Regions from separate parts of the Paenibacillus sp. GCM10027630 genome, predicted to be linked through region 3. Evidence: riboswitches for the same ligand, from Rfam matches in the RefSeq annotation. Region 3 holds a riboswitch; each other region holds the start of a gene.
The links. A riboswitch is a leader RNA that binds a small molecule or an ion and turns the genes downstream of it on or off. The one in region 3 is predicted to bind cyclic di-AMP.
Positions count from the first base shown of each region.

Region 1: linked by a shared signal. The riboswitch ahead of ACFQ0C_RS02780 (CAP domain-containing protein) and the one ahead of ACFQ0C_RS24135 (C40 family peptidase) in region 3 are both predicted to bind cyclic di-AMP.
Region 2: linked by a shared signal. The riboswitch ahead of ACFQ0C_RS09850 (APC family permease) and the one ahead of ACFQ0C_RS24135 (C40 family peptidase) in region 3 are both predicted to bind cyclic di-AMP.

Region 1 is NZ_JBHTGY010000003.1:69,687-80,519, reverse strand. It holds gene ACFQ0C_RS02795 (cache domain-containing sensor histidine kinase) at 1-1,092, shown strand, start outside; gene ACFQ0C_RS02790 (response regulator transcription factor) at 1,085-2,704, shown strand; gene ACFQ0C_RS02785 (alpha/beta hydrolase family protein) at 2,709-3,755, shown strand; gene ACFQ0C_RS02780 (CAP domain-containing protein) at 3,865-4,518, opposite strand; cyclic di-AMP (ydaO/yuaA leader) riboswitch at 4,526-4,659, opposite strand; gene ACFQ0C_RS02775 (alpha/beta hydrolase family protein) at 5,108-6,154, shown strand; gene ACFQ0C_RS02770 (hypothetical protein) at 6,512-7,270, shown strand; gene ACFQ0C_RS02765 (hypothetical protein) at 7,906-9,282, opposite strand; gene ACFQ0C_RS02760 (stalk domain-containing protein) at 9,649-10,368, shown strand; gene ACFQ0C_RS02755 (AraC family transcriptional regulator) at 10,476-10,833, opposite strand, start outside.
Region 2 is NZ_JBHTGY010000018.1:26,106-36,938, reverse strand. It holds gene ACFQ0C_RS09895 (alpha-amylase family protein) at 1-806, shown strand, start outside; gene ACFQ0C_RS09890 (type 2 periplasmic-binding domain-containing protein) at 914-2,467, shown strand; gene ACFQ0C_RS09885 (phytanoyl-CoA dioxygenase family protein) at 2,489-3,316, shown strand; gene ACFQ0C_RS09880 (ABC transporter permease) at 3,448-4,398, shown strand; gene ACFQ0C_RS09875 (carbohydrate ABC transporter permease) at 4,415-5,296, shown strand; gene ACFQ0C_RS09870 (hypothetical protein) at 5,488-6,027, shown strand; gene ACFQ0C_RS09865 (DUF2975 domain-containing protein) at 6,202-6,684, shown strand; gene ACFQ0C_RS09860 (helix-turn-helix domain-containing protein) at 6,695-6,913, shown strand; gene ACFQ0C_RS09855 (lipase family protein) at 7,054-7,830, opposite strand; cyclic di-AMP (ydaO/yuaA leader) riboswitch at 8,704-8,885, shown strand; partial or broken gene ACFQ0C_RS09850 (APC family permease) at 8,990-10,824, shown strand.
Region 3 is NZ_JBHTGY010000050.1:27,308-38,140, forward strand. It holds gene ACFQ0C_RS24105 (dienelactone hydrolase family protein) at 1-235, shown strand, start outside; gene ACFQ0C_RS24110 (hypothetical protein) at 580-1,101, shown strand; gene ACFQ0C_RS24115 (SanA/YdcF family protein) at 1,247-1,915, shown strand; gene ACFQ0C_RS24120 (YwhD family protein) at 2,054-2,569, opposite strand; gene ACFQ0C_RS24125 (M1 family metallopeptidase) at 2,690-4,870, shown strand; gene ACFQ0C_RS24130 (hypothetical protein) at 4,883-5,698, shown strand; cyclic di-AMP (ydaO/yuaA leader) riboswitch at 6,078-6,217, shown strand; gene ACFQ0C_RS24135 (C40 family peptidase) at 6,222-6,707, shown strand; gene ACFQ0C_RS24140 (cryptochrome/photolyase family protein) at 6,859-8,250, shown strand; gene ACFQ0C_RS24145 (methyl-accepting chemotaxis protein) at 8,408-10,519, shown strand; gene ACFQ0C_RS24150 (pyridoxamine 5'-phosphate oxidase family protein) at 10,691-10,833, opposite strand, start outside.

The DNA.
Region 1 (10,833 bases), on a different contig from region 3:
TTTCCCTACATGAAACGCAATGGGGTGGGGATCGGAGGCAATGAGAACGAGAATCCGGTCATCGTTAAAGATCAGAACAAAGATTTTTTGCTGGTCACACATAAGCTGCCGTTCTCGGATTGGTATTTAGTAAGCTTGTCGCCTTATAAAGAAGCGATCGATAAAATCAGCCGTGTCCATCAAAATGTTTTACTGCTGACTATTACGTGTTTTGGCTTGTTTTTGGTTATATTGCTCTACCTTATGAATCAATGGACCAAGCCGATCAAGCTGTTGGGTAAGGTAGCTGCCAAGGTACGATCAGGCAATTTATCCATCAGATCAAATATAACGACTAAAGATGAGATTGGAGAATTTGCCCATTCATTCGATTATATGCTCGACCGTATACAGCAAATGATTGGGCAGATTACTTTGGAGCAGACGGGGAAGCGGGCAGCAGAGCTTGAGATGCTGCAGGCACAGGTGAACCCTCACTTCTTGTTCAATATTATTAATTCCGTTCGGATGAAAATATGGATGAAGGGCGATTTGGAAAATGCTGAATTGCTCGGTTCTTTATCTGCGTTTCTTCGAATGACCATCAATCGCAATAATGAGTATATTTCTTTGCACGAAGAGCTGGAGCTGATCTCTAACTACGTGTTGCTGGTCAACTTTAGGCATAAGGAGCCGATTGTATTGGAGCTTAACCCTGCTTCGGAGACATTATTGGAAGAAGTCCCGCGATTCTCCATTCAACCTTTTGTAGAAAATGCCATCATTCACGGATTGAAGCATAAGGGAGGAAGCGTTCGAATCTCCAGCCGGAAGGACGCCAATGGATTGGCTGTTATTGTGGAGGACAACGGAGAGGGAATGAAGCAGGAGATGTTGGATGAGCTGCGAAAGAAATTATTTTCCGGAAATACGGATGCGGAGGAAAGCAGCTTTAACTATTCAGGAATAGGGTTAAAAAATGCTTATGAACGCCTACAGTTAATATACGGTTACGACAGCACGCTATCGATTGAAAGCGAGGAGGGTGTGGGTACTAAGATCCACATTTACATTCCAAAGGGGCGCCGCAGGGAGGAGCAATCAGATGTATAAAGTTATGTTGGTCGATGATGATTACCCTGTTCTGGAATATTTGTCACAAGTTATCCCTTGGAATGAGCTGGATCTGCAGTTGTATGGTATGTATGAAAATCCCCTTGAAGCGCTTGAGCATGCAAAGTCGGAAATGCCCGACATTCTGATTACAGACATCGGCATGCCGCAAATATCGGGAATCGAGCTGATCCGGCAGCTAAAAGCATTAAATGGAGAGCTTTGTACGATAATCCTTTCTTGTTATAACGACTTTCAGTATGCTCAGCAGGCGGTAAAGCTTAATGTGCAGGATTATGTGTTGAAGGAGAGCATAACACCGGATACGATTGCTTTCCAATTGCGGCAGCTTTGCGGACGTTTGGATGAGCTGAGCGAGAATCGGAAGCAGAGACATCAATTGGAGCATATTGTAAATGACAACAAGGCGGAGCTGAAGCAGAAATTTTTACTGGGTACTTTGAATAACCCGATATGGCATTTGGAAGAGTGGCTGAATGTAATCAAGCAGTATGGTATTGATTTTGACGCAAACCCTTATATGCTTGTGCTCTACACCATCGAACGGCATACGCAAACGAAGAAGAATTTGAATATGTCCGACGATATGCTGCTCTACGCACTGGAAAATGTGATGGACGAAGTACTCGGGCCGGTGAAGGGATCGGTCAGCTTTCGTTATAGCATCAAGTCAGGATTTATGCTCATCCCTTGCCGTCTGACTTTGAAGGAGAATGGCTACAGCTTGGTCTACGATACAATCAAAAAAGTTCAGGAATCACTGAATAAATATTTGAGGGTCGAAGCTTCTTTTTATGTAGGTGATCGATGCAGCCATCCGATGGAGCTCAAGGCTAACCTATTGAAGCTTTTACATACATGGGATCATCGGTTTTATTTGCCTGAGGGGTTTATTGGTGCGATCACGGAAGAAGAATTTACGAAGGCTGATTTATTTACCTACTTTTTGCAAGCGTTGGAGGAAATGAAGCAGCTTATTTTGCATGAAGATGCCCAAGGCTTGGAGGAGGCGGCTGCGAGATGGATGTCCTTTGTGGAAAAAGAGCGCTTTCCTCCCGAAATGATAAAAGAATGGGTTTTGAAGCTTCTACTGGACATGCGGGTCAAATTCAAATCGCTGCAAAAGTTCCAAACCAATTACTCTGTTGAGGTTCTCCACAGTACGATGAGCGAAATTGAACATACGAATCAATTGCAAAGCTGGATGCTTGTGCATCTGCATGAAATGCTTGAGCAAATGGGCACTATTTTCAAACAATCCAAGCGCGGAGAAATCAGTAAAGCTCAGAGATATGTAGAGGAGCATCTGCATCAAAAAATAACGTTAGAGGAGGTGGCTGATTACCTGCATTTGAATTCATCCTACTTCAGCAGGTTGTATAAAAAGGAAACCGGGTTGACTTTTATCGAATATGTAATCCAAACCAAGATGAATAAGGCTAAAGAGCTGTTGGATAACACGGACAAAACAGTGGAAGAAATCTCTTATCTGTTAGGCTACGATAATAAGCGTTATTTTATCCAGCTGTTTAAAAATGAAATGGGTGTGCCGCCCTTGGCCTACAGCGGGGCAATGAAACAAGGAGGGTAAACGAATGATTTATTTTGACGAAAAGAAGTATATCCAGACGGTACTGGAGAAAACTAAACGTGAATTCGATTATCGTAATGCATTGGATACAGGAGACTGGCAGGATTGGCAGCAGTCTTTTCGCAGCAGGCTGGCTGAAATTACAGGCTTTGATCGCATAAGGCGACAGTCAATTGACGTACCTTTGTCGCCGCGAATAACGGAGACCATTGAGTTCCCGGAATATACGCGGGAGAAGATCTATATAACAAGCGAAACAGGTATAGAGGTGCCGTTCTATCTTTTGCTGCCGCACTATGGGGTCAAGCCGGTGCCATTGACTATATGTGCACACGGACATGGGAGGCGCGGCAAGGAAGATTACGCTGGAAACTTCGAGACTCCAGAGGATCGGGAACAGGCTATTCTTCAGGATCGAAACTTGGCGGAGCAGGCAGTTTTGCAGGGATATGCCGCTATTGTACCGGAAGTACGGGGGTTCTGGGAGATGGCCCGTCAAGAGGACATGGATGAAGGGAAAAGCAAGTCTTGCGATGATATGCAGAGAATATCGCTATTGTTAGGCCGTTCCTTAATTGGTGAACGGGTTCATGATTTCAGCAGAGTGCTGGATTACGCAGCAAGTCGTTCGGAGCTTGACATGGAGAAGGTCATGATAACAGGTAATTCAAGCGGCGGTGCTGTATGTGTATTCGCAGCGGCCTTGGATGAGCGTATTAGTCTGGTAGCTCCGGGCTGCTACTTTTGTACGTTCGAGCATTCGATTGTATCTGTTCATCATTGTATCTGTAATGCCGTTCCGGGCATGATGCAAGTCGGGGAAATGTATGATGTGGTAGGCTTGATTGCTCCGCGTCCAGTGCTAATGATCAATGGAGAGACAGATCCGCTATTTCCCATTGAAGGGGTGCATATTTCCTTCCAGCATGTACAAAATATATACGGACAATTCGGCTCTGCTGATCGATGCGAGCTGTTTGTTGGAGACGGCGGGCACCGTTATTTTAAAAATCGTGTATGGGATTTTGTAAGAGAGCAATGGGGACTTTAATTGAATGCTTTCAGGCATTCTTACCTCTCCTGCATTTGCAATAAAAGCAAAAGACTGCCGGTAATTCCCGGCAGTCTGGGGAGACTTGTCCTATGGACAGTCTGATTGTTTAATTTGCGATAAATTCCTGTACCCATTCACCATTATAATAAGCTACTCCGATTTTGGTATAGTTCGGGCTTAAAATATTTTGTCGGTGACCTGGGCTGTTCATCCAGGAATTCATAACCTCCTGTGGTGTCCGTTGACCCATAGCGATGTTTTCACCGGCGTACGAATATTTAATGCCGTATGATTTCATCATGTCGAATGGAGATCCATAGGTTGGGGAAGTATGATCAAAGTAATGATTATTGTACATATCCTTTGCTTTGGCGAGCGCCATTGACGACAGGGAGCTGTCGCTTGTTAACGCCTTAACGCCTGCTTTGGCACGTTCCTGGTTCACTAAGGTAACTACTTGGCTAGCATAATCGGACACGGTTGCAGTTGTACCAGCTCCTGGTTGTTGAACAGTTGAACCGCTGCCGGCAGTTGTTCCTGTTCCAGGAATATTCAATATCAGTCCAGGCCAAATAATATTCGGGTTGGCCACCTGAGGATTAGCTTTTATCAGGGAGGTTAAGCTAACACCTTGTTTCTGGGAAATCAGCCACATAGTATCATTTCCTGTTACCTGGTAAGGAGCAGCTGAAACAACTCCAGCCCCAATCAAAGTACCTAGTGCAAGCGCACCTGTCAATACGGATTTCTTGAAACGCATTTAAATCATCCTCTCTTTTTTGTGCCTGCGGAGTTAGCTGACGGATTAGGGTCAAAGAGCAATCACCCTGCCACGAAAGTGGCTTCACCCCGAAGAATGGGTTCCCCCGCGCTTCATAAGAAGCTTTGGCCTTTGATTTATTTCTCAATAAGAACAGGCAAAGTTTAGCAACTTAGCGTCCCTTTTGAGGTTGTTTCATTTTATCACGGGTATTTGCTGAGGTCATTGCACAATGTTTTCCAAAAAATACGTAGAATATATAAGTTTATTTGAGGATAAAAGATCATAGAGGGTCATGATTGAGATGAACGAAATGATATGAATAGCCCGGTAAGGTCCGTCCGCGAGACGTCCCAAACCGGGCTTAGATTGTATTATTGACTCAATTATATAAATAAGTTTCATTCCCACTATGAATAAGCGGCCGCCATAATCGAAGCTGCGGTAGAACAATCCGTACGTACCCTTGTTTATAGACAAAATATTGACTTGGAACAATGGCGAGATTGGGTTATGTTATAAGGAACATACTATGACTTTTAACACTTAATATGCGAGTACAATGCGATGCGGGAGGGTGAGAGGATTAATGGTGTGGAATCCGGATAATTATCTGAAGTATTTGTATGACAGCATTAGCCCGGTAGAAAGATTCCAGGCGAATTCAGAACAGGAATGGAGCGAGTGGAGGAATCGTTTACGAGAACGATTCGTTGAGCTTCTTGGTGGTTTCCCGGCTGAGGCTGCTGATCTTGAACCGGTTGTTCTCGAATCAGTGGACTGTGGAACCTACATCCGTAAGCGTATGCAGATTCAGACCTACGCACATCTTCATATGCCTTTTTTCGTGCTGATCCCTAAGTCGACTCAGCACGAGGGCAAGCTTGGGGCTGTTATTGCATGCCATGGCCACGGTTACGGCAGCAAGGATATTGTAGGCCTGAACTCGGATGGCACAGTTAAAACGACAGATCTCGGTTATCAGAAGAACTTCGCTGTTGAGCTGGTCCAACGGGGATTTATAACTGTTGCTCCAGAGTTATTCGGGTTTGGAGACCGGAAGCTGGCTGAGGATAACCTGGAATCGAACTCCTGCAAGCGTTTGTCCGCCTTTCTGTTGGCAATGGGACAGACGATGGCTGGATATCGCGTGTATGAAACGCTGCGCCTCATAGACTACTTGTACACTCGCGAGGATGTAGACGTGAAGCGCATTGGTTGCATGGGCATTTCGGGCGGCGGGATGGTTTGTTCATTCGCAGCTGCCCTTGATGACCGGATTTCCGCTGCCGTTGTAAGCGGCTATGCTAACACGTTCCAATCGAGCATTCTGGCTATGCACCATTGTATTGACAACTACGTCCCCGGTCTGTCATTAACCGCGGAACTGCCGGATCTGCTCAGTTTGATCTCTCCCAAGCCATTGCTGCTTGAAGCGGGAATGAGTGATCCGATTTTTCCCGTTCACGCAACACGGGAAGCGCACGAGCAGCTAAAAAAGGTTTACGAGTTATTGGGAGCAAGCGAGCAATTGGAATTGAGCTTGTTTGAGGGGACGCATGAGATATCCGGGAAACATGCCTATGATTGGTTGAACAGGGTATTGGCTTCAAAAGCAGCTGACAGCTTTAGTTGAAGCGTTACGGCACTTCTTAAGTTCATACTTCGAAGCCTTGAATCTAGATATTTCAAAAAAATCTTTAAGCAGCAGTATGCCGCAGCTTGCCTTATAGGCAGGCTGTTTCCTTATTCATAGAGGTTCCCGAGAATAGTAAACGAGGTTTTATTTAAATATATCTAAAATGTGACAATATTCCTTTTAATGCGTGTTTTTCTGCCTTTTTATGAGTTTCTATGACTTTAGTCACATGATTATTACTTGTGGAATCGATAAAATATGGGGTATGCAAGTTAAGGAGCCCTAGAGAGAGATAAGGTATAGGAATTCAGCTTTACAGTTTTATTTATATTACAATTGAAAGTGGGAGAGAAAATGAAAAAGAAAATGTTGAATTATTTATTTGCTTCAGTAGTTGTCCTTTTATCATTGTTTGGAGTTTCATCAGCAGCATTGGCTGCTCCTGCATTGGATTTTGTAGTAACTGCAGTTGGTTATGATAATGGAGTTTTGAAAGCTAGCGGTACTTTTGCTAACACTGGGGACAAAAACATCGAAACAGTAAATAAAGTGGATGTTAAAATTATTCTTTTTAATGCTGAGGGAGAAAGCAAAGAAGTTGCTCATCAGTATTTCTCTAACTTGAAAGTACATATCAAACCAGGTGAGACAGCAGAATATACACTTGAATTTACAGATGTACCAGAATATGTGGATGCTACAGCGTGGAGTGCAGAGGAAGGCGATTGGGAATTTACATATTTTGAAGATGCAGCTCCTGAAGCGGCACCAGCCCCTGAAGCAGCAGCAGCTCCTGCAGCTGAAGCAGCACTTGATTTTGTAGTTACAAGCCTTGGCTATGACAACGGTACTTTAAAAGCCGGTGGGGTTTTCAAAAATATTGGTGGCAAAAACATCGATACTGTAAACAAAGTTGATGTGAAAATTTCTTTATTCAATGATGCTGGTGAAGGTAAACAAGTTGCAGATCAATATTTCAGCAACTTGAAGGTGAACTTGAAACCAGGAGAAGAGATCGAGTACACGCTTGAATTCACTGGAGTACCGGAATATACGGATGCAACTAAATGGAGTGCAGAAGAAGGCGATTGGGAATTTACTTATTTCGAGTAAATTCTGGCTTAAATTCATAGCTGATCCAGCTTAATCACATTATTTGTGGTTAAGCTTTTTTTTAATTTATAAGAAAGTTTAATGCACCCCATGATCAAGGGGGATGATTATAGGGATAGCAGCTATGAGCTCTGGAGGATTTTGTACGGAACGGAAAGTTCCGCTATTCCACCTGCCGCCGTCAATCTGGGGCAATAGCGGAAGCGGGAATTCCGTTATGTTGGCCGAATTGGAGCATTTATGTACAAATCAGAGCAATAACGGAACGGGCTGTTCCTTTATCACTCTGATTTTTGGACTTTTCAGGTGATAAAGGAACAATTACTTCCGTATTACGCTTCACTCCCGTGGATGCAGTACCGACGTGTTGTTTAGGATTATGTATGTGCAGGGATCTCTGCACTAAAAGTATAGAAGCTAACCGTACATGGAACATCAGCAGAGGAGTTCATTGCTATCATTTTCTTGTGTTTCAACTTAAAGTGAGCAAAAGAACCGTCAAACTCCCACTTTTAAAGTGGGGTTGAGGGTTCTTTTTCGATCCTATATGTATGGGTTGGTACTTTTTGAGTTACCGAAGGCATCAGGCTCGTCAACTCTCCATTCGTTTCTTGCCGAAGGTAAGATGGAAACATTCATTTTAAGTTAACGGATGCTCTGTCTTTCAAGCTTAGCGCGATGATTCTCGCCCCAGCATTTTGCCAATTGTATAACGTACGTTCCGGCACATTAGTGCGGAACCATTCCAAAGCTGCTCTTGACGGGGCATCCAAATGCTCTGCCGAATAACGCAAGCTATAAGGTTTAATGCCTACAATGTAGGGGAAATAGAGTACGTTGAAATGTCTCCATTCATCGGTAGTGCCGAATTCCTCATCTCCGTGCGGCTTTAATTGCCTGATGATTTCCAACAGTACCGACTTTAATTCGATAGCCCGCTCAAGCACCTCATTGTTTGCACCACGCTCCTGCAGCCGCTTGTCTATCCATTTCAATTGCGTCAACGGGTTCGATGCTAATCGCTGGAAATCGCCAATATGGCTTAAAGCTCGCCGCGTGAAACGATACAAGTCCTCCTCATTCATCTCCTCGGGAGCTGCTTCCTCGTCCACACGAACTTGAATGCTTTCCTCGAGCCTTAACCGCGAACGCGCTTGGCGCAGCTTGGGGAAAGTTACAAATGCGATGTTGTCCAGCATGGCCCGAATCGGATATACAAATACCTGGAATGCGATGGAGATGGCGATACTGATCATGAGCAAAGCAACCATCGTATAATTGAAGCCAGTACCCCACTTAATGATCAGGGCCACCTGTCCGGAAAACAGCAGCGTAAAAAAGACGGAATAATCAAATGAACGGAAAAAATCGGGTAGCCAGGATTCCCCCTGGCCCTTAATTTCAGTTATCATGATGCAGAATGCAAACAGCAGCAGTCCCACGCCATTTCCTGCATAACCCCACAGCTTCCATGAACCATCCTGTAAGATAAATGTCATAATTGTTACACAAGCATACAAAATAAGCGGCAGGTATAATAAAATGCGATGGATTCCCGATACTTTGATACCGTAATAAATGGCTCCCCATAAAGAAAGTGCAAGGATGAGGAGGAGAGTGGTGCATAAAATTGCTTGGTAAGAGATTGCATACCATTGCGAATTTTTAACGCATATCAGCCAAATACAACTGAATAAAGCCAGTACCAAAACCGCGTATTTCCATAGGGGCCATAATACATTGTGCTTACCTTCCTGATCGGAAGTATAAGAAATCATAATACCCAGCCACAATATCAAGGGCAGAAATAAGGAAATGTCTTGAACCTTTAACAAAACGATGCTTTGAAATGCCTCTTGAGCGTAAGGAGATAGAAGAGCTGTGCTTATACCGCAAGAGTGAACTAACAAAGCAAGACCTGCTAGAACTAGACGTACATTTCTAAAGTCTCTGTTGATAATATACAATCCGAACCAAAATAAAGCCCCAAAGTATGCCAATTGCAAAAACATCTTCCTCGTCGTCCTCCTCTCACATGTCGGCACATACATAGAACGGCTGCCATGTGGATGAATCCCTGAAAAATTTGTATAAAAAATCCAGATGCAATTAAGTATACGTGAACTTCGTTGTTGGAACAACAATGTTTGTAACGATTCAAGTACAAACGAGTCAATTTATCCGCATCCACAGTGTCGAAAGTATTGAATGCTGTTCCCATATCGATAGATGACTTAGTCATACAAAGTCATAGTATTTTACCTGCGCAAATAGTGACTTGGACATGGGATTGAAGTGACTGTTTTTACGAGGTGATGTGAATTACAATGAAAATCAATTTTGGAATTTCAATTCCAGATAATGAGGAGGAGCAAGGGATGAGGAAGTTATTGAATAGCAAAGGCATAGTTGCTACTACGCTTGGAGTTATGCTGTGTCTAAGTCTTTCTTTAAATGTATGGGGAGCAGGAACATTAACGGAGGTAAAAGTATTTTTGAATACAGGCATCAAGGTAATGCTTAATGGCAAAGCTTTCGAGCCCGTTGATCCGGATGATGGGACGAAGCTTGTACCGATCACTTACAGAGGCTCAACTTATTTGCCGATGAGGGCAGTTGCGGAAGCAGCGGGGATTAAAGTTAACTGGGATGCCAACACCGAAACGGCTTATCTGGGTGAAGTGTCGGGAACTATTTCAAAAGACAGTATAAACTTCATCAAAGCTTCCCCTGAATTTGTCTATAACGGGAATGCTACCTACAGGCTGGCAAGCCGAACACCAAATGAGGTTACTACAGGCGATGGTACAGTGTTGAACTATGGCTATGTGACCGGAGGCTCGCGATCTGTGAATATGGAGGTTACCACCAACTTTACCTACAGCAAATTTAAAGCTAAAGTATGGGTATCGGATTCCCTAACTAAAGAAAATCTGCAAATTAAGATAGTGGATGAAAATAATGTTGCGGTGAAGGAGCTCAAAGTAAAAGGAGATACATTAACAGAGCTGGAATTAGACGTCAAGGATACTAAAGCACTTCGGATCTACGTACAAGGGGATAAAAGTATTGTCGGCGAGCCGATGCTAGGCAAATAAATTTGGCAGAAGTGCAGTCTCATTCAATATCTAACTGGAAAAATGCCGCATTGGCAGGGAAAACCTGATCAATGCGGCATTTTTATTGAACCGAAGGCTCGCCGTTCTTAAGCATTCCCTATAAATTTTCTGCGAAAGCTCAGAGGTGAAATGCCCTCTTTTTTAAAAAAACAGGTTGAAAAATAAGAACCGTGTTGAAAACCAATCTCCTCGGCTATACGGGTAATAGACCATTCCGTTTGAATCAGAAGTTTCTTGGCTTGCTCAATGCGGTAGTGCTGCAAGTAGTCGATTGGCGTCATCCCATAAACCTTCAGCATACATTTGGCCAAATAGTTAGGATGGTAATTGAGCTCTTTTTGTAGGAGGGGGTTGGATACGCGTTGTGTGTAATTTTGACGAATAAACAATTCGACCTTCTCGGCCAGATGGAAGGCTGTTGCATCCGATGCTGCTGCCAGGTCT
Region 2 (10,833 bases), on a different contig from region 3:
GGTTTGTAGAGTCCGGAGGCAGTCTTGTATTTACCGGCGCTTCCGCAACCTTGAACGAGTGGGGCGAAACGCGAGCCCGGTTTCCTCTCCAATCCATAACCGGAATGGAACATTTGTTTAAAGTTGAAGGCGCCGTTGGTAAGCAATCGTCGGATTGGGCATTTTTTAATGCACATAATTATTTCAATCTTCCGGATAATCGGCATGAGGTGTTAGCCGGCTTCGAGAATACCGAAACCCTCCCATTCGGTGGGCAGGTCCATAGGGTTCAGATAGTGGACGAAAGCTTGACAGAGCTTGCGACGTACATCCCGTCCTATCCCATTTATCCTCCGGAATTTAGCTGGGTGAGAACACCGCAGACGGATATTCCCGTTATGCTTGCCGGTCAGCATTCGTCCGGAGGACGCCTGTTTTACTTTGCCGGAGATGTCGACCGTTGTTACGGCCGCACCCATTTGCCGGACCTGGGCGATCTGTTGGCTAACGCGGTAAAGTGGGCGGCGGCGGATAAGCTCCCTTTGAAGGTGGAAGGCCCTGGCTATTTGGATTGCAAACTGTATCGACAAGTGAACAGATTAATTCTCCATATTGTGAATCTTAGCGGAGCTAATCAACATCCTGGTTATTTGGAGGAATACTTACCGGTGGGGCCAATTACAGTTTCACTGAAACTAGAGGGCCTGCAGCCGAGCAGTGTGCAGTTAAAAGTAGCTGGCCGTGAAGCTATTCCTACTCTTGATGATTCATGGATAACGGTTCGAGTGGATTCAGTTGCTGATCATGAATTAATTATTATCGAATAGCAGCACAGATTGATGAAAGCGCATTTATTTCCTTGAGATTTAAGATGTTTGCAGTGTGTAGGTTATTCATTTAACACGAAGCTCATTAAGTTAAGGAGGAGATTGTATTGAATTCAAAGAGGAATTGGCGGAAAAGAACGAATTGGGCAATCACGTTAAGCTGTGTTCTGGCTTTGGCAGCCAGCGGATGCTCTTCAGGCGGCACGGTGGCAACGGATAGCGGTGTCGGATCGAAGGATAAGCCGGGCACGGCTCCTGCGAATGACAGCAAACCGCTGCAAATGCAAATATTCGGCGGATTATACAACGAGATGCCTGACATGAACAATGCGTTCTGGACGGAATGGCAAAAGCGGTTAAATGTGAAGCTCGATGCCAACTGGGTTCCTTCGGGTGACGTCATTACCAAGCTGGATCTGGTTCTTTCCTCCGGAGATATCCCTGAAGTTATCGCTTACCCAAACCAAGGCTTAACGGTCACCATGATTAACGCCATTCGTAATGGAGCATTTTGGGATTTGACTCCTTTCCTAGGAGATATGAGCCAGTATCCGAATTTGAAAAACAACACACCTCCCAACTGGCAGAAGTTTCTTGCTGTAGACGGAAAAACATATGCCTTACCGCGATCCCGCTCGCTTATCGATAATTCGATCAATATTCGGAAGGACTGGCTCGATAAGCTGAATATTCCAGTCCCGACAACGTTAGATGAATACCGAGATGCATTAAGAGCCATTTCCAACGGAGATCCGGACGGCAACGGCAAGAAAGACACCATGGGAATTGTAGGAACCAATGAAGGCGTAAGTCCCTTTGAAGCCGGCTTCGGTGCGTACTCTCCGCATTATGATAGCGAGGGAGGACTTATCTGGCATGAGTTGACCAATGAATATACAAATTTGGTTGAGTATTTCAGAGGTCTGTATGCAGACGGAAGCATGCCCAAGGAATATATGACGATGAAAAGAACGCAGATGGAAGAAGCTATCGGCACTGGAAAAGCGGCAACCTACATGCGGAGCACCCGCTATCATTATGATTTCGAGTTACAGGCTAAAAAGGTGCAGCCCGAAGCGAAAATTATCGCATTGCCTCCTTTAAAAGGGCCGGGCGGCTATGCAGTCGATTTGTCAACAGGCGTTAACGGTGGCATTTTTATCTCGAAGAAGGTACCTGAAACAAAATTGAAGCAAATGCTGAAATATTTTGAAGCAACGGCGTCCCAAGAGATCACGGATTTCGGTTATAGCGGTGTGGAAGGAATTCACTACAAAATGGTCAACGGTCAGAAGGTGCCGACAGAATTATCAGTAAAAGAAGTCAATACGACAAGCCTTGGGGCCGGTGTATTCGCCTACGTGAAGTGGGGGAAGGTCGATAATCCGGGTGCGCCTAAGGAGTATGTTGAGCAGAAAAGAAAGGAAGTTGCCGAGTATGAAAAGATTGGCGTATACAATATTTTCACTTGGCTGATATCGAATGCGTGGGTAGACACATGGCCTAAGTATTCCAATGAATGGCAGTCCATGATGACTAAAGCGATTGTCGGACAAATATCAATGGATGAATATAAAGCGTATGTGAGCAAGCTTAATAATCTTCCTGAGTTTAAGCAGGCTTATAAGGAATTTGCGAAGGCGTACAGCTTCTATAAATAATCAATCGGGAGGGTTTACTTTATGGAAACATCAAGCTTGCAGAACAGATTGACTGAAGAGGAACGGCGCGCTTTTAATGAGACAGGGTACATTATAGTAGAGAATGCGCTGTCCCCTGAGCAGGTGACCGCACTAACGGCCGAAGTCGACCGGATTTACGAGAACAAGCTGCAGGAGGGCCATGATCCTCAGAAAGCCTTATTCTATACTGATTTCGTGAAGGATCATCCATTATTCATGGATCTCGTAGATTATGGAAAAATTCTGCCAAAAGTATGGGATATTCTCGGCTGGAATATTTATATGTACCATACGCACATGATCATTACTCCACCCTCGGGACAGGAGAAAAGCGATAAGACCTTCGGCTGGCACCAGGACAGCGGGAGGGTTAATCTGGAGATGGAGTCTCATCCACGTCCGAGGCTGTCATTGAAGGTAGCTTATTTCTTGTCGGATCTCTCCGAACCTGGACGAGGCAACTTCTGGATCGTGCCCAACAGCCATGTGCAGGATAAAATACAAATTCCCGACAATGGCCTTGGCCAGCCGGAGGGAGCTATTCCTGTATGCGTGAAACCTGGAACTGCCGTGTTCTTTGATCGTCGTCTATGGCATGCGGCCAGCACCAATTGGTCCGATATTACGCGAAAAGTGCTGTTCTACGGCTACGGGTATCGATGGATTCGGAGAAAAGATGATATGACTATGGATGGTCTCTTGGAGAAGTCAGACCCTATCCGCCGCCAGATGCTGGGAGATGGCTTGAACTGCAACGGCTACTATACACCAACGGACGCAGACGTCCCACTAAAGGTATGGATGAGAGAGCAAGGCCTACCCGTTTAATCATAAATTAGTAAGCGCACAAACCCTTAGGCTGTCGAGAAGGCTCGGCAGCCAAGGTGCTTTATACGGAGATTAAGGAGCTCGCTACTTGGAAATAACAGATCACAATGAGAAGGCAGGTGCTAGCCACAATGCAATCCTCTGTTCTAACTAAAGCTGCGGGCAAAACACGCAGGGAGTCCAAGCTGTGGATCCGTGTGCTGCAGCATAAGTACATGTACGTGCTCGCATTGCCCGGGATCCTTTATTTTATTGTGTTTAAATTTATTCCGATGTGGGGACTCGTTATCGCATTTATGAAATACAATCCCTATGCTGGTATTAGCGGCAGTGAATGGATCGGAATCAAAAATTTTATCGACCTGTTTGCTGACAGTAAATTTTATCTCATGCTTAGAAATACATTTGCCATTAATATCTTTGGGCTCATCTTTATGTTTCCGCTGCCGATTTTCTTAGCACTAATGCTGAATGAGGTCCGGCATGACGTGTTCAAAAGAGTAAATCAATCGATTGTGTATTTGCCCCACTTTCTTTCATGGGTGGTAGTGGCTAGCATGACGTTCTTTATCCTCTCCTCTGATGTCGGAATCGTTAACAAGCTGATTGCCGAATCTGGCCGCGAACGCATTACCTTCCTATCCAACCCCAATTACTTCTGGGCGCTGCTGACCTCTCAAAATATGTGGAAGGAAGCAGGATGGGGCACCATTATATTCCTAGCGGCAATGGCTGGCGTTGATCCTCAGCGTTATGAAGCAGCCGTCGTAGATGGAGCCAGCCGTTGGAGACAAATTTGGCATATTACATTGCCGGCGATCCGTCCCACGATCATTATTCTGCTCATTCTAAGACTTGGGCATATGGCTGACGTTGGCTTTGAGCAGGTGCTGCTGATGACGAACCCTCTGGTTATGTCGGTAGCGGAAGTGTTTGACACATACGCTTACTCGATCGGTATTTTGAAAGGACAGATCAGTGTCGGAGTTACTGTCGGTATGTTCAAGGGCATCGTAGGCTTGGTGCTAGTGATGGCTTCCAATTACATAGTTAAAAAAATGGGACACGAGGGCATCTATTAGGAGAGGGGAGCAAGACATGAGTTTGGTAAGCTCTAAAAGAATGACGGTATTCGATTACGTCAATTATTCGCTGTTGGTACTGATCTCTATCGTATGTGTGTTTCCGTTCATTTACGTGTTCAGCGTCTCCTTTACAGATCCTAAAGTGTATATCCCGCTAAAATTTTATATGTTTCCGGAGCAATGGTCGCTTGCGGCGTATAAATACATTTTATCGACCAACAGCTTCCTGAATGCCTTGAAAAGCACGGTGTTCGTAACCTTTATCGGAACGGCACTTAGTGTAGTTACTTCTTTCACATTCGCTTATGCATTGACTAAGAAAACGATGCCGGGACGTTCGGTGATGCTGAGCGCGGTTGTATTTACTTTGGTATTCCAAGCAGGTATTCTACCAAGCTATATTTTAGTAAAATCGCTTGGCTTGCTCAACTCCTATTGGTCGCTGATTTGGCCAAGCTTAACAAGCGCCTGGAGCTTAATAGTGATTAAAAGCTTTCTCGAATCTCTGCCCTCGGAGCTGGAGGATTCCGCACGTATGGACGGGTGCTCGGACATGGGGGTGTTCCTGAGAATCATTATTCCTTTGTCTATGCCGGCCATTGCGGCGTTCACGCTATTTTTCGCTGTGTCTTATTGGAACACGTATTTCAACGCGCTTATTTATATATCCGATTCTAAGAAATGGACGCTGCAGGTTTTGGTCAAAACACTGGTAATCGATTCGGACTCAACGGGAGTCGGTCAAGCGGGAGCCAGCGGAGATGATCGTATAGTGCCTCAGGAAACGATCCGAATGGCTTCCATCATGCTCGCCATGGCGCCGATTTTGGCCGTATATCCGTTTCTTCAGAAGCATTTTGCTAAAGGCGTCATGCTTGGCTCTATTAAGGGATAAGGAGGAAATGTGAGTTACTTCTCTAATGAAGCAGCTGTGCCAATGACCGGCAGCTGGTACAGTGAGAAGATATAATAAGCAGAAGCACTCCATCGTGGGTGCTTTTTTATTGGCATTTCAGCAACCTTCCTTGATGCTCAACGTCTAATCATAATAAAATGGTCATAAAGAAATGGGAGAGGTTGTGAAATGTGAATAGATTTATTGTTATTGTTTTTATCGCATTAGTTTTCATGATTTCTGCGTGTTCTAATCCTAATTCGCAATTACCTAAGGGATCAATAACTAAAGTGAATGGAAAATCTACTAACGAGATTGTAAACAATCAAGATAGTTTGGCATTGTTGAATATTGTGTTACCTAAAGATTGGAAGCTTGATAAAAGTGAAAATGTTGTATATAAATTTTTAGATGAAAATGGCGAGAATAGAGGAACAGTTAGTGCAATTAACTACATGGATAACTTTAATTTTCTAACCCAAATGCCTAATCATAGTAGCGTAACTAATAATGAATATATTGATCTGCCTTTGGGTAAATCTGGATTAATTACATTAGATTCCGACAATGGTACTGCTGCCTCAGGTAGTGCAGGAACACATGATACTTATTATGCATCTTTACCTATAAAAGGAAAGGCTATTTATATGTTAAACTTCACAAAAAATGATAAGGAGCCTGAAACTAAAAGTCAATTTATAGAGATATTAAATAAGTTAAGTTTAAAGTAATCATTTTAAAGTAAGAGCATTTCTTCGTAATGAGAAATGCTTTTATTTTTTTGCTTAAAATAAAAAGGATATTCCATTAACAATAACAATTTAATAAATAACGATATTAATTTATTGTAAAACAATATATTTTCTGTTAAAGTCATTTTATATTAAATTAGCGAGGTGCTCTTAATGAAACGGGGAACAACACTCTTTTTGAAGATGGCTGTTATTTTTATTGGAATCCCAATTCTTGCTTTTTGCATATTTTTAGTGCCTAAGATCGGGAATTTTGCTGGAGAATTGTACCCAGATATCGCTTACATGAAATCTCTCGTTTTAATCGATATGTACGCGGCAGCGATACCTTTTTACTTTGCTCTGTATCAAGCTTTTAAACTTTTGAGCTATATTGATAAGAACCAAGCGTTCTCGGAATTATCTGTAAGGGCTTTAAAGAATATAAAATACTGTGCCATCACAATCAGTACCTTGTACCTGCTAGGTATGCCACTCTACTATCTCATGGGGAAGAGAGTTGACCCTCCAAGTTTCATTCCAATGGGATTGATCATTATTTTCGCCTCTATGGTGATCGCCGTTTTTGCTGCTGTTCTTCAAAGACTTTTACAAGAAGCTATTAATATAAAATCAGAAAATGATTTAACGATCTGAGGTGAATAACATGGCGATTATCATCAATATTGATGTGATGTTAGCAAAGCGAAAAATGAGCGTAACGGAGCTTGCGGAGAGGGTTGGAATTACTATGGCGAATCTTTCCATTCTGAAAAATGGGAAAGCAAAAGCTGTTCGTTTTTCAACATTAGAAGCGATATGTAAGACTTTGGATTGTCAGCCAGGCGATATTTTGGAATACAAAAGTGACAAAGACACTCAATAAAACAGACAACGAACGGGACACGAGAGTTCAGGGAGTTAGGAGGGCCGCCTCCGGAAGGGCTAACAGCTTCAGGAACGACCAGGCGAGCTCCCTGTTCTAGTAATAATGTGTAGTCGGGTGACAAGAACATCGGTTTGGAGTTATGGACACAACCCGGGATTGCCCGTGCACAGCAGCTGCGCATAAGTGGGATCCTGCAGCGAAAGCTCGGTGAAGTAGTTGGCAATTTCGTGATTGGCGGCGACAGAGCCCTTTTGGAAAGGCAGCTCACGGCTTTTTTTGGCGTGTAAGTAGGTGTAGGTTTGGCCTGTTTTCGGAGATTTATAGAGAATAGGCGGCAGCTGCGGAACGAGATCGAACGGGTTGTGAATTCGATGCCGGTCGAATATTTGGTTGAAGGTGCTGGAAAATTCAGCGTTCCCCACACGAGGTGAAGCATACGTATAAACGATAGGATCGCTGAAGCCGCTATTCACTGCGGTGTCAACGGCGCATAGATGGGCAAGCGCACCGCCAAGGCTATGCCCTGTAATATAAAGCGGCTTATGACGGGAAAGAGTCTGTAAGGCTGACAAGACGGGTTGCCGAGCCGATTCATAAATCCCGAGAAACCCCTGGTGCACGGAGCCGCTGTTCTTCACATAGGGAAACGCGTTCTGTCTGGCGATTGCATCGGATATCCAGTCCGATTTGGTATTCGTTCCACGAAACACCAGGACGATCCGGTCAGCTGCCTCGGCGATAAAGCCGAACGGTTCTTTTCTGCCTGTAAATGAAGCGGCTTCAAATTCCGTAACCAACTGATAACGACGCGGCAGAACAAATGTTCCATCGGCGCTTTCAAACTGTTGATAGCTTTGGCTGCAAAGTGCGGACAATAAAATGGCGGTCTGGATATCAAACAGATTCTTGCTCATAGATCTCCCTCTTCTGCTCACACATGTTTTATGTATGTATATGAAAATGATGGGCTTACGTCCACGGGCATATGCCTAACTTATTCAAGCCAGACCACGCTACCCGTCCCCTCAGCTCCAGAGGAGGAATTTATTTAACAACCCGAACTGATTATTGTCGACCATAATTAAACGTCGTTCACGTATTCCGATTTTTTGCCCCAGTAGTAGCCAGAAAAAAGTACTCATCGTCATAATAATGCCCCCGAACTGCAATACGAGCATCACCATAAAATAGCCGAACACGCTATATGTTTATGCAACATTAAAAACGCCGAGGCCCGTATCAATTACTATACTGACGGCGGTAAAGAGACATTGTCTTGCTTCGCGTTCTATAAACAAGTGGATTTTGGGGAAATTTAACTCCAATTGATCGTATCAAAAGTAAAAGTGTAGCTCACTTAACTAACGGAAAACGAGAGAGCAATGGACGTACTTAGGAAGCTACTTCTTCCTTCAGTACGTCCATTTATATTTGAGAGCTATGAGTCTGTTCTCCCTCAAATAAGTTGTCGAAATCCCAAAGAAGCAGATGATTTGTTTTTCTTCACTAACACAACATTGGATATTATCAAGGATTTAAAAAAACTATCGGGCCTGCGTTCGACAATTGTAGAACTTGAGTAAATAGTTAACCTTTTTATTAAAAGATTTATGATAGTTGAAGAAAGAACGCGATAAAGTGAGCTTATAGAACCTTGAACACCAAGTAATCGCTTACATGTGATAAATACAAGATAATCCACCTTTTTCAATCCATATTTAAATTTTACAGTCACTGACAAAAGGAGTAGTATTCATTCTTGTATCTATAACTAAATACAGTTTCCAATTCTAATATCGCTGAGTTTTCAGTAAATGAAAAGCGGGGGAACCAAACAGGTGTAGGGATGCCAGTTGTAAAAACTGTTGTCTGCTCACTTGGGGTGAATCCAAGGATTATTAATCCTGGTAGGGCGACTCTCAACGCCCGAATCCGACAGCTAACTTCGTAAGCGTAAATGGAGAGTGGAGGGTGAAGCTTCTGATCCTAGTGACCACAGGGCTGCATGCACCTGTGTTTTTTGTTGTTTACAATTATCAATCTTAAAGAAAGAGCCCGGGAATTGGGTGTGAAATGGTGGTGAACACGAGTGTTATCTGCTCTAAGAGATTTTTAATTGGCCGACCGTTAAAATCAAATGAATTAGGGGAACAAAAACTTAATAAAACTAAGGCTTTAGCCATCCTTTCTTCAGATGCCTTATCTTCAGTTGCTTATGGCCCAGAGCAAATATTATTAGTCTTAGTAACCGTTAGTGCCGTAGCATTTTGGTATTCCATGCCAATTGCCTTTGGAGTATTAATTCTGTTATTAGCTCTTATTTTATCTTACCGGCAAATTATTTTCGCTTATCCTCACGGTGGTGGGGAGTATGTGGTATCGAAGGAAAATCTGGGTATATATCCTGGGCTGATCGCCGGAGGCTCCTTGTTGGTAGACTACATCTTAACGGTAGCAGTAAGTGTGTCTGCCGGCACGGATGCTATTACGTCTGCATTTCCTAGTTTACATGCTCATAATGTAGTCATTGCTAGTATATTTGTCTTGTTTATTACAATCTTGAACTTAAGAGGCGTAACGGAGTCTGCTTCTATATTAGCCTATCCGGTTTATTTATTTGTTTTAGCTTTATTTATTCTAATTAGCGTGGGTATTTACAACATCCTCACGGGACATGTTTCACCTGCTTTACATACACCAATCGGTACACCAGTGGTTGGAATTAGCTTGTTTCTACTTCTAAGAGCTTTTGCCTCAGGTAGTTCTGCTTTAACAGGAGTTGAGGCCATCTCGAATGCCATTCCGAACTTTAAAAACCCTGCTCCTAATAATGCTGCTAAAACGTTAATTGCGATGGGTACTTTATTGGCTTTGTTATTTTCCGGAATTGTATACTTGGCTTATTATTATGGAATTTCTCCGAGATCCGAGGTAACAGTTGTCTCCCAAATAGCAGAACAGACGTTCGGAAGGAACTTTATGTACTTCTTCATTCAAGGAACAACGGCATTGATCTTAATCCTTGCTGCTAATACCGGGTATTCTGCTTTCCCCTTACTTGCCGTGAATCTTGCAAAAGATAAGTTTATACCTAGAATGTTCACGGTTCGAGGGGACCGGCTGGGATACTCCAATGGGATCATTATTCTTGGGATTCTTTCAATCGTCTTAATTATTGTTTTTGAAGGACGGACGGAACAACTCATCCCGCTTTATGCTGTAGGTGTGTTTATCCCATTTACCCTCTCCCAAACAGGAATGGTTGTAAAATGGATTCGTGAAAGACCAAAAGGCTGGGTTGCCAAACTCATTATTAACACAACAGGTGCTGGGATCAGCTTTATCGTCACCATGATGTTCTTTTTAACCAAGTTCTCACAGGTTTGGTCTGTATTAGTTTTCTTGCCTTTAATCATTTATCTCTTTCATCGAATTAGAAAGCATTATGAAGCAGTTAGCGACCAATTGAGACTTACAACCTGTGAGCCTGCTGTGCCGATTGAGGGAAATGTAATCATTCTTCCTGTGGCGGGAGTTACTCATGTGGTGGAGTACTCATTAAACTATGCAAAATCCCTTTCACCCCACCAGATTATTGCAGTGTACGTCCCGTTTGAAAGAGAGGATGAAGCGGCGTTTGAAGAAAAGTGGAACAAGTGGCAACCTGATGTGAGACTGGTGACACTCCACTCTCCTTACAGAAGTATTATCCAGCCACTGACCAAGTTTATTGATACCGTTCAACGCAAAGCGAATGAGTCGAGCTATCAGGTTACGGTTATTATTCCGCAATTTATTCCTAAAAAAGGCTGGCATAATATCCTGCATCCAGTTTACTGATTCGTACACACTTGCTATATCGGAGAGATGTAATTGTAACTACTGTACCGTATCATTTAAAGAAATAGAATCAACTA
Region 3 (10,833 bases):
TCCGCAGGTGCAATGCCCTATGCTCGGTATTTTCGGCGAGCTCGATACGCGTATCACCGATCAGGTGCCTGCCTTCGCAGCGGCCATGGAACTACATGGCAAACCGTTTGAGCACCGCATCTATGAGGGTGCTCCACATGCCTTCGCCAATGACACACGTGCTTCATATCGACCTGAGGCGGCTCAGGATGCCTTTGCTCGTACATTTAATTTCCTGCGGGAGCATCTGGTATAGTAACAAACAATAAGCAGCAGAACAGCAATTCGCAATTCGAACACTTATGGACACTATCCCCTTGCCTCAGTAAACGAATAAAATAATTTTGCAGTAAATTCGGATTTGCTGAGGTAATTGGAACTGCTCGGTTGGTCAGGGTGGTTATCTGACTCACTGAGTTAAGGGGATAGTGGCTATAAAGATAAGAATAAGAAATGATGGATTAAATAGAGTGGAAGGGACCGCCCAAAGAGTCTACTGACAAACGGGAAGGTCCCTTTCTTTATAAGAAAAGTGAAAAACAAATTGCATTTTTGGTAAAATGAGAGAAAATCTAGTTTAATCAAAATGAGGTGAGACGATTGACGCTGCCATTGGAAACAGTCCGGCTATTGACGAAACAGCTGGATGAAGCCGGAATCCGTTACGCATCCGGCGGTAGCGGCCTGCTGTACAGCTTAGGCCTTATCGATCAAGTCCACGATTGGGACCTGACTACAGATGCTCCATTGGATGATGTTACCGCTGCCCTCCAAGGTTGGTCCTGGACACAATCGTCCAGCGGCGACCACCCTTTTGCCAGCAGCTATCGGATTCAAGTAGCCGACCAACAGCTTCCCATCGATATGATCGGCCAGTTCGCCATTCATAGTGAAAATGGAATTTGCCGCTTACCAACGGTCCCATCTTTTGAATGGCAAGGTATTCTTATGGGAAGTCCCGAGGTGTGGGCCGTTTCTTACGCTCTAATGAACCGTATAGCCAAGTCCGATAAGCTCTTTGCATACCTGAAGCAACACCAAGCTGACCGGAATGCTCTGCATTTGCTGTTGGCCGAGCCCTTGCCTGCTTACTTAAGCGCCAAATTGCTTGCCCTACTATAATATATTGATTTATCTGAAGCCGAGGGTTAGAGACAAATGAAATTTTCTTCTTCCTATCACGCATAATCAGCAACTTCCGGCTACAAAAAATCGTTCAATAAAGATAAGCCGGCTTTTGAAACCATTTCGCTGAAAGGAACCAACTATGCTCAAAGCTAATAAAAGGAAGCTTCTTGCACTCATTTTTATTCTTGCAGCGCCATTTCTGGTCGTATTCGGAATCGATGCTCATGTTAAGTCAGAAGCCTCAAAGTACATCGTTAATTTGGAGGAAGCCCCCAAAGCCGATGCTATTCTGGTTCTGGGAGCCAGGGTTTATCCGAATGGGAGCGTATCGGAAATACTGAGCGATCGCTTGAAGGTCGCATTAGAGCTGCAGGATGCCGGTAAATCTGACACATTTATCGTCAGTGGAGATCACGGAAAAATTGATTATGATGAAGTAAATGCCATGAGGAGTTTTCTTGAGCAGCACAATGTTTTGTCCGAGCATATTTTTATGGATCATGCCGGCTTTAGTACCTATGAGAGCATTTATCGGGCCAGAGATATTTTTAAAACGCAAAAAATACTGATCGTGACTCAGCAATATCATCTTATGCGTGCTGTATATGCGGCTCGTCAAATGGGCTTGGATGCGTATGGTGTCGCCTCAGATAAACAGGTATATGCCAAGATGGCCTATAATCAGGCCAGGGAGGTGCTTGCCAGGAATAAAGATTTCGCCTATCTTCACCTGCTTAAGCCGAAGCCGACCTACCTAGGGGATCCCATACCTATTACAAGTGATGGAAGACTAACTGCAGATCGATAACTATATATTAAACACAAAAAGGCAGACCAGGGTCTGCCTTTTTGCTGTCCTAGTATATGTCGCATATACTAGGCATTAGTATACATCCAGTTCCCAGAAAAGCACAATGAGCGTCACATAATCTTCATAATTTTGGTGTTAAGCCAAAGCTTCCTTCAAAACATCCCCCGAATTATTCCACATATCAGGGTTATGTTCCATCAACAGCTTCTTAAGCGCAGCCTTTTCACGGTCACCCAAATTGTCCAGCATGAAGCGCCGCTTAAGCGCATAATCTAATCGGTTAACATGATCGGCAAGAATTTTCCAGCCCCGTCTAGCTTCGGAATCAACTAGCATCTCGCATGAGGTTACGCCTGCATAATACATACCCGCCTCATTACGGTCGGCTGCCACCCATACGATCCAGTAAGGATGTCCATTCGGCACATCTTCTTTATTGGTAGAGAATTTAATCCCCTTCTCGACCTTGCTCTTCGCATGGATTGCCCCCATATCTAGGTAGGCTTCATCTCCATCCACAATGACACTGGACAACTGGCTCAAGTCGATCGAGCCCGCGCCAAATCCGCGATGCTCTACCTTCCCGCTTACAATATTAAGCGCGTTCAGTTTCTTCGGTTTATCCGTAGGTTGATCCTTATTTATATCCATCGATGGCACCATCCAATTTTTTTGAAATAAAGTTTTATCGTTCTTTACTATTTTAGCTAATAATCCTCGATTTGCAAACATATACATGCTTTAGATGCTTGTCAACGGGGTGAAAATGAGATGAAAAAACAACTCGGCAATCGAACTGCACAATGGTGTTTTCTTATTGTACTGGCCTGTGGAGCATCTTGGATAAGCCAAGCCCTCCTACCTTACGGTTATGACAACCAGCCTGCTCCCTCCACTACCAACCTGAAAGCGGACAGCAGCCCTCTCAGCTCTATGATCGTAAAACCTGCAGCGCTGGCATCCCGATCCACCAAAGGAGCACCAAACTTCCAGCAATTCCAGCTGGACTTATCCAAGGCCGACGGTTCTTCTTTAGGCCTCCAACCAGAAGCAAGGCCCACTATGGCAAATGCTAACGAACCATCCTCTTCAGCTGGACAACCGCCTGCCCCACCCGGACTCCCGGCCAAGCCTTTGGAGAAGCCGGCACCCAAACCTCTGAGCAATCGGATTGTAGAGTACCACATGAATGTGGAGTTGGATGCACAAGGAAAGATGCTCACGGGTACTTCATCGTTAACTTGGAAAAATCCCGGAAAATTGCCTGTTCAAGAAATTTATTTCCATTTGTACCCCAATGCTTTTAATTCTCCAAAAACGACCTTCATGAAAGAATCCGGAGGCAGGCTCCGGGATGATAAGAGCACGTCCAACAACAGAGGAGGCATGGACATTTCGAGCATCAAGACGCTGGATGGAGAAGAACTGCTTTCCCGCATCGAGTATGTGCAGCCAGACGACGGTAATAAAGATGACCGTACATTAATGAAGATAAAATTGCCTAAGGCTGTCAATTCCGGCGATAGCGTAACTCTTGATTACGTATTTTCGGTCAAGCTCCCCGCGGTTTTTGCACGAATGGGCTATGCGGATGACTTCGTGATGGCCGGTCAGTGGTTTCCCAAGGTTGCAGTGTACGAGCCAGCAGGCTCACGCGGAAGAACATCAGAGGGCTGGAACCTGCACCAGTACCACGGCAACTCCGAGTTTTACGCAGACTTCGGTATTTATGACGTTCGCATCAAAGTCCCTTCCAGCTATATCGTTGCAGCCACCGGATTTCCGATCAAGCCGCCTGCCGATGACGGCAAAACAAAAACATATGCTTTTTACTCCGATGATGTACATGATTTCGCTTGGGCTGCATCTCCTAACTTCATTTATTATGAAGAACCCTATGCGACTCCAAATCTACCGGGAGTTAAGATTAAGCTGTATCTCGACCCCAAACATGAGCAATTGAAAACCCGCTATATGACGGCCGCCAAAAAGGCACTCGCTCGTTACTCCCAGTGGTACGGCAGCTACCCTTACGCCACGCTATCCATCGTTGTCCCTCCAGAAAACGGAAATGGCGCCGGTGGCATGGAGTATCCTACACTGATTACCGGCTGGGGTGCGGGAGACAAAGAACCGGATTTAGAGCTGGAGCGAGTTATCGTTCACGAAATTGGCCATCAGTTCTGGTATGGGATGGTCGCCAGCAACGAATTCGAGGAAGCTTGGCTAGACGAAGGGTTCACTTCATACACCGAGGATAAATTAATGGAGCTCGAATATGGCGTGAAGCCGAATCTAACGGTTGAGTCGAGCTATATCACAGATCCAGAGGCGCTTAAACAAAACTCTTGGAATTACAGTGGCCATGGAAAATACGCAGAAAATGTGTACACGCGTGCCAAGCTGGTTTTGGAATCTATTGAGTCGCAAATAGGCAGTGCTACGATGGACCGTGTCATGCGTGCGTATTTCCAGAAATGGAAGTTCAAGCATCCCACAACCTCTGATTTTCAAGCTGTGCTTGAAAGTACGACGAAAAGAAGCTGGGATGAATTTTTCAAGCAGTACGTTTATGGCGGATTTATGGTTGATTATTCCGTGGCTGGGATCAAATCCAAGAAGGTTATTCGGGATGGTCAAATGGTTTATGAAAATACAGTACAAATCCAAAAGCTTGGGGGTACTTATCACAACATCCCTATTCGTTTTCATTTTGCTGACGGCTCCCAAATCGACAAAGTATGGGATGGTATAGACAGTGACGTCCAATTTAAATTAAACCATCCGGCTCAGCTGGACTGGGTCGCCATTGATCCACAGCATACTATCATACTGGAGAACAAACGGATAAACAGCTTTTTGAAAACTAACGTCGATAGCAAGCTAACCGCTCGTTGGAATTTAGGCGTCGTCAAATTAATGGAGACCCTATTCAGTTGGGTCGCTTGGTGAGGTGTGCAATCCATGTTGAAAACGATGAAAACAGGCTGGACAATGGCATGGCATCAGCCTTTTGCTGTATGCGCGCTGTTTATCTACAATCTGATCTGGGGACTTGTCCTATACAGCATGATCCGCTCTGTTGTTGTTCCTCTCCTCCACCGCTATCCAGGCAATGACCTGTCTCGGGAAGCGGTTCAGCTATTCTGGGTCGAGGGGCAGTTTCAAATCATGAAAACCGACCTCATTCAATACTACTTATGGTGGGGATGCGCACTGCTTGCTGCACGCATGCTGCTTAGTCCGCTTTTAAACGCCGGGATTTACTACTCAGTAGAGCATACAGAGATGAATGCAGGCTATCGATTCGTTCAAGGAATACAGAAGCTTGGCCTTCCGTTTCTAGGGCTGTATATATTGCAGATATTGCTAAGCGCGGCTCCACTCTATCTATTAGTACCAAAGGTCTTAGATGGCTACAACAAACATCTCACCCTAGAATCTCTAGCTTGGAGTATACTTCCACTCATAGGCGGATACCTGCTGTATTTGTTCCTGCTGCAAACGGCATTCATGTATGTACAATTCGGCAAGCTGAACGGAAAATCATCGGCACATTCGCTTCGGCTACTGCTTCGTAATACATTACCGGTGCTTCTGCTAGCCTTCACCTTACTGCTGATTACAGTTGCGATATCCGCTGCAGTGATGACGTCGGCGATGATATGGGCTGGTTTTGCAGCTGTAGCAGGGGTGCAGGCCTACCGCTTCATTCACATGTTTTGCAAAATGTGGGCGATCACCTCACAGTATGCGTTATGGAACGCCAACGAAGAATAAAAGAAAAAAGAAGGACTTAGGCTGCCTCAACGGCAGTTTAAGTCCTTTTTTGCGTCCATTTATACGATGTAATAAATAGGCTATTCAACCAGTGTCTTATGTCCTAATATTTTCCTTTTACGCGCGTCTGTCGAAGGAAAACAACTTCAGCTTTAGGTTATTTTTGTAAATAAAAAAAAGATTTTGTCGAATATGCATACCTGATATGGAGTGGAACTATAAAAAGATGACGCTTTCATTCGTTGGAAGCCGCCAAAAATAAGCCTTTATCGAATTTTCATGTAATGTTTCAGGTTTCGCCCTTTTAATTGTGAACATTTTGTGACTAAAGGAGGATTTTTTTATTTTTAATCGAATTTTAGTATTCAGAGCAAGAAAATAATACATAATGCCGAATTTCCGCTCCAAACGGAAAACGGGGGATCCAATCTTGGGTGAATTGATCTCGCTTCATAGTGATCATAGGGAACCTTCAACCGAACCCTCAAGCTAACCTCGTAGGCACCGGAAGGGGAACATCTTTTTGAAGAAGTTTTTTGGTATTGCCATGTCTTTAGCTCTATTTTTTACGATTCAAGTTGGGAGCGCCTCCGCCGAAACACCTATGAGTCAAGCCGTTAATGATGGACTTGGTTCGCCGTATAAAAGTGGCGGCACTACTAAAAAAGGCTTTGATTGCTCCGGCTACACCGCATTCGTCTTCGATAAGCTTGGCATCAGTCTGCCGCATCAATCCAAATCACAGGCAGCTCTCGGTACCACAGTGAGTCAAGATGAGCTTCGGGCAGGCGATCTTGTGTTCTTTGACACAGAAAACAAGGTAAATAAAGGCGTCAGCGGAATTTCTCACGTAGGTGTCTATGTAGGAGACGGAAAGTTCTATCATTCCGCTACTGGCAAAGGTATTTCCATCAATAAGCTCAGCGAAGCTTATTATGTGAAAACCTACGTTACGGCTAAACGCATTTTATCAGATGAGCAATATGCAGATGTGATGACCGACAACTGATCTAGAACAATCATGAACGATTTCTTTTCATTGAAGTCCTCAGTGCTTGCACCAACGCCCTCGCGTTGGACAAGCCTGCAGGGCTTTCTTTCTTTATATACGCTTTATTACCTCACCGGTTGCACGGCGAATCACAATTGGAGGTATTTGGATGATTCTTTTTCTTCACCGTAAGGATCTGCGGGTAAACGACCTGCCCGCCTTCGATTATATACTCGCTCGACGCAAACCAAGCCTGCATGTGCTCATCCTCGATCCGCACCTTCTGCAGCAGGATCGCTACCGCGAGCACAGCGGAATCAATTTCCTGCAGCACGCAGCGCGGCTGCAGGAGCTATACCGCGCAGCCGGACGTCAGCTGCACATGCTCTACGGCAATCCCGCGGAAGTTCTGCGCGGGCTTATGCAGTCGCATCCTGTGGAGGAGCTCGTGTTTCACGAGGACCACACTCCTTATGCGACGCAACGTGATCAGCAGCTGCGGGAAGTGGCGCAGGCTGCCGGGGTAGCCGTTACATCGTTCGACGAGCTGGCGCTCGCGAACCTGCGCGATTTCCAGCGCTGGACAGGACGCAGCGAGCCGTACAAGGTATTCACGCCGTTCTACCGGAAGTGGAGCGAGTATCTGCTCCGCTTCTACCGACCGGCATCGCCCGTGCACTTGCGCGAGCTTGCCGCAGCGGAGCTCGCGCCCGGCGCAGCTGCGGCGCATTCGCTGCCGCCTGAGCTTGCGGCAGCGCTTAGCGGCCATGCCGCGACAATCGCGCACGCAGGCGGGCCGGGCGCCGCTGTGGCAGCCCATCCGCTGCGCGTGCTGAGCGGCTTCCTCGCGGAGCGGCTGCCCGGCTACGCCGCAGGGCGCGACCGCTACGCGCAGGACGCCACGAGCCGGCTCAGCCGGCACGTCAATGTCGGCGCGCTCTCCGTGCGCGGCGTGTACGAGATGCTGCTCGAGCACGAGCAGCGGGAAACTTGGCTGCGCCAGCTGGCTTGGCGCGACTTCTACCTCTACCAAGCCCGTCTTGATCCGGACTTCTATTGCTATGAGAAGCGTTACGATCTCTCAACGCTCGACCAACGTCACTTCCAAGCCTGGTGTGAGGCGCGCACCGGCATTCCTGTCATTGACGCTGCCATGACAGAATTGAACACAACAGGCTGGATGCCTAATCGGCTGCGAATGATTACCGCCATGTTTTTGACCAAAAATCTGCTCTGCCCCTTTCCTTACGGCGAGCAGTATTTTCGCTTCAAGCTTAGCGATTATGATAATACGCTTAACCGCGGCGGCTGGCTATGGTGCGCTTCTCTAGGATTTGACGCGGCTCCCTACTTTCGCATCATGAATCCGGTCACCCAATCGGAAACACACGACCCTGAAGCGACCTATATTCGGCAATGGCTGCCTGAATTGGCGAATCTGTCGGATAAAGAAATTCACAAACCACGTCCGGGATCAATTGTTGACTTGAAATTATCAAGAGCTCGTGCTATCGAAGTGTATCAAAGATTTTACGAAGCAAATAAGCGTATATTTTCATGATTTTTTCAAATATTAGGTATATTTACCTAGTTAATTTACTGGTTTATTATTTTTAAAATAGTTTTTTCTATTATTTTTCAATAAGGCATAAAAAAAATGTCGAACCATGTCGATATAATATCATTAAGAAAACATTGGGTACGGGGGGATTTATTATATGACATGGTTTCGCAATCTTAAATTGTCTATAAAGCTTAGTATTACAGTTGGCCTGGTTCTTTTGTTAGTTTTTTCCGGTCTCATTTACACCAATCTGGATCAGCTTTATAAGGTCAGCCTGGAAAAAGGAGAATATGAAGCACAGGAAGCCGGACAAGAGTTTTCAAGTTCATTCAAAAGTGAATTACTCGACCTCCAGGGCACTCTAGAGACACTTTCCGGTATATTGCTGGATGCCAGAGCTCAGAAAAAGCAATCACGCGAGGATATCGTTGAAATGCTTAAGCACAGGATTGAGGAACAGGATAACATTATGGGTCTTTATACCTTATGGGAACCTAATGCTTGGGACAATAACGATAAGCTAAACATTAATAAAAAGCCTTATGACGATGCGACAGGGCGATTCATCCCTTACCTCCTCCGTAATGAGGGCTCCGTAACTATTGAACCACTTCATGATTATGATAAAGATGGAGCGGGAGATTATTACCAGCTGCCTAAACGCTCCAAAAAGCTAACTCTTCTTGATCCATATAACTACAATGCCGGAGGAAAAGATGTTCTTATGACCTCTATTGTTTACCCGATTGTAGACAAGCAAGGCAGCTTTCTCGGTATTATAGGCATGGACCTATCTCTGGATAGGCTGCAGCAAAAGGCTGAAGCTGTAAAACCGCTAGGAGGCTATGTAAGCATCATCTCCAATAAAGGTTCTTATGTATCCCATGGTTCCAGCAAGGACTGGATCAACAAGCCCTATGCGGATAATCCGGAAAAAGTAGCTGCCTGGGAAGTTATGAAAAAATCAGGGGCATATCGATATTACTCCGGAAACTCACAAGGTGCCGTCGTGCTTCGTATTATTGAGCCACTTCATCTTAACGGCTCCAACGAAACCTGGTATGTCGAAACGGTCGTCCCCAAAGAACGTATTCTGGAAACGTATCAAAAGAGTATGACTACCTCCATCACTATTGCGATTATATCCTTGCTGCTCATAGGTGCTTTGCTCGCAATCATTATAAAAATAGTTGTCGTGCAGCGAGTTCAAGCTGTTTCAGCTTTGCTGCAACGTCTGGCTGAAGGTGACTTCACCAAATCGCTTGAGATGAAGCCAAGCAAGGATGAATTCGGTGTTATGGCCGTACATTTTAACAATATGATTGCCAAGCTCAGAAGCATGCTTCAGCTGGTCTCCGACATCTCGATGTCAGTTGGCGCAACCTCCCAGCAGCTGACAGCCAGTGCCGAACAAACGGGTCGCGCGGCAGAAACGATTACCGAGGCGATTCAAGAGGTAGCTGCCGGCGCCGAGATCCAAGAAAGCAACGCCAGCGATACCTCCACAGCCATGACGGAAATGGCTACTGGTGTACAGCGTATTGCTGAATCCTCGTTGAGCGTCACCGAATCTGCTATAGATGTCACCCAGCAGACGGATGAAGGCAACAAGCAAATTCAAGCAGCGGTGGCGCAAATGAATGTGGTTCGCTCAACCGTCGGTCAGTCTCATGAAGCCATCCGCCAGTTAGGCATCCGCTCAGAGGAAATCGGTGCTATCATAACAATGATCACTGCCATTAGTACGCAAACCAATCTGCTTGCTTTGAACGCAGGGATTGAAGCTGCGCGAGTCGGTGAGCATGGCAAAGGATTTGCCGTTGTAGCAACAGAGGTGCGCAAGCTTGCTGAGCAATCCAGAGCAGCTGCCGAACAAATAGCCGACTTGATAGGCAGTATGCGGGAAGAAACGAGAAAAGCCGTTGATGCGATGGAACGTGGAGCCTCCGAAGTGGAGAAAGGTGTACAGACCGTATCCGAAAGCGGAGAACGGTTCGCTTCCATAACGAAGGAAATGACCAATGTAAACGTGCAGATTCAAGAGGTTTCAGCAGCTGCAGAGCAGATGTCCGCAAGCTGTGAGGAAGTTAGCGCTACCGTAGATCAGCTGGCACACATTGCACGCGAAGCTTCCCAGAATTCTCAAGGAGTAGCCGCAGCATCAGAGGAGCAGCTTGCTTCCATGCAAGAAATTTCATCATCATCGGCCGCTCTAAGCAGTATGGTTCAAGAGCTTCTCGATCAGCTATCACATTTTAAAGTTTAGTCTTCTTTACGTTATGAAGTCCCGACCGAAAATTATAGAAGCCTCCAATCTACTCGAATGAGCAGAATTGGAGGCTTTTTTCATATACCTTATTAGGGAGCAAGGTCTATAGTCGGTTCAGACAGAAGGCAAAGGTCAAGGCCAGGGAAGGAACATCTGCTTCATGCAGCATTAGCTCTTCTTCCATACCTCCGGCTTCGCACCTTTGCCGGTATACTCGATCCATTGAGGTGTGATTTCAAGAATAACATAGTTCGGATCATCAGATCCGTCAAACCACATTTTGAAATCATCCTTCCATACCTTTTTACCCA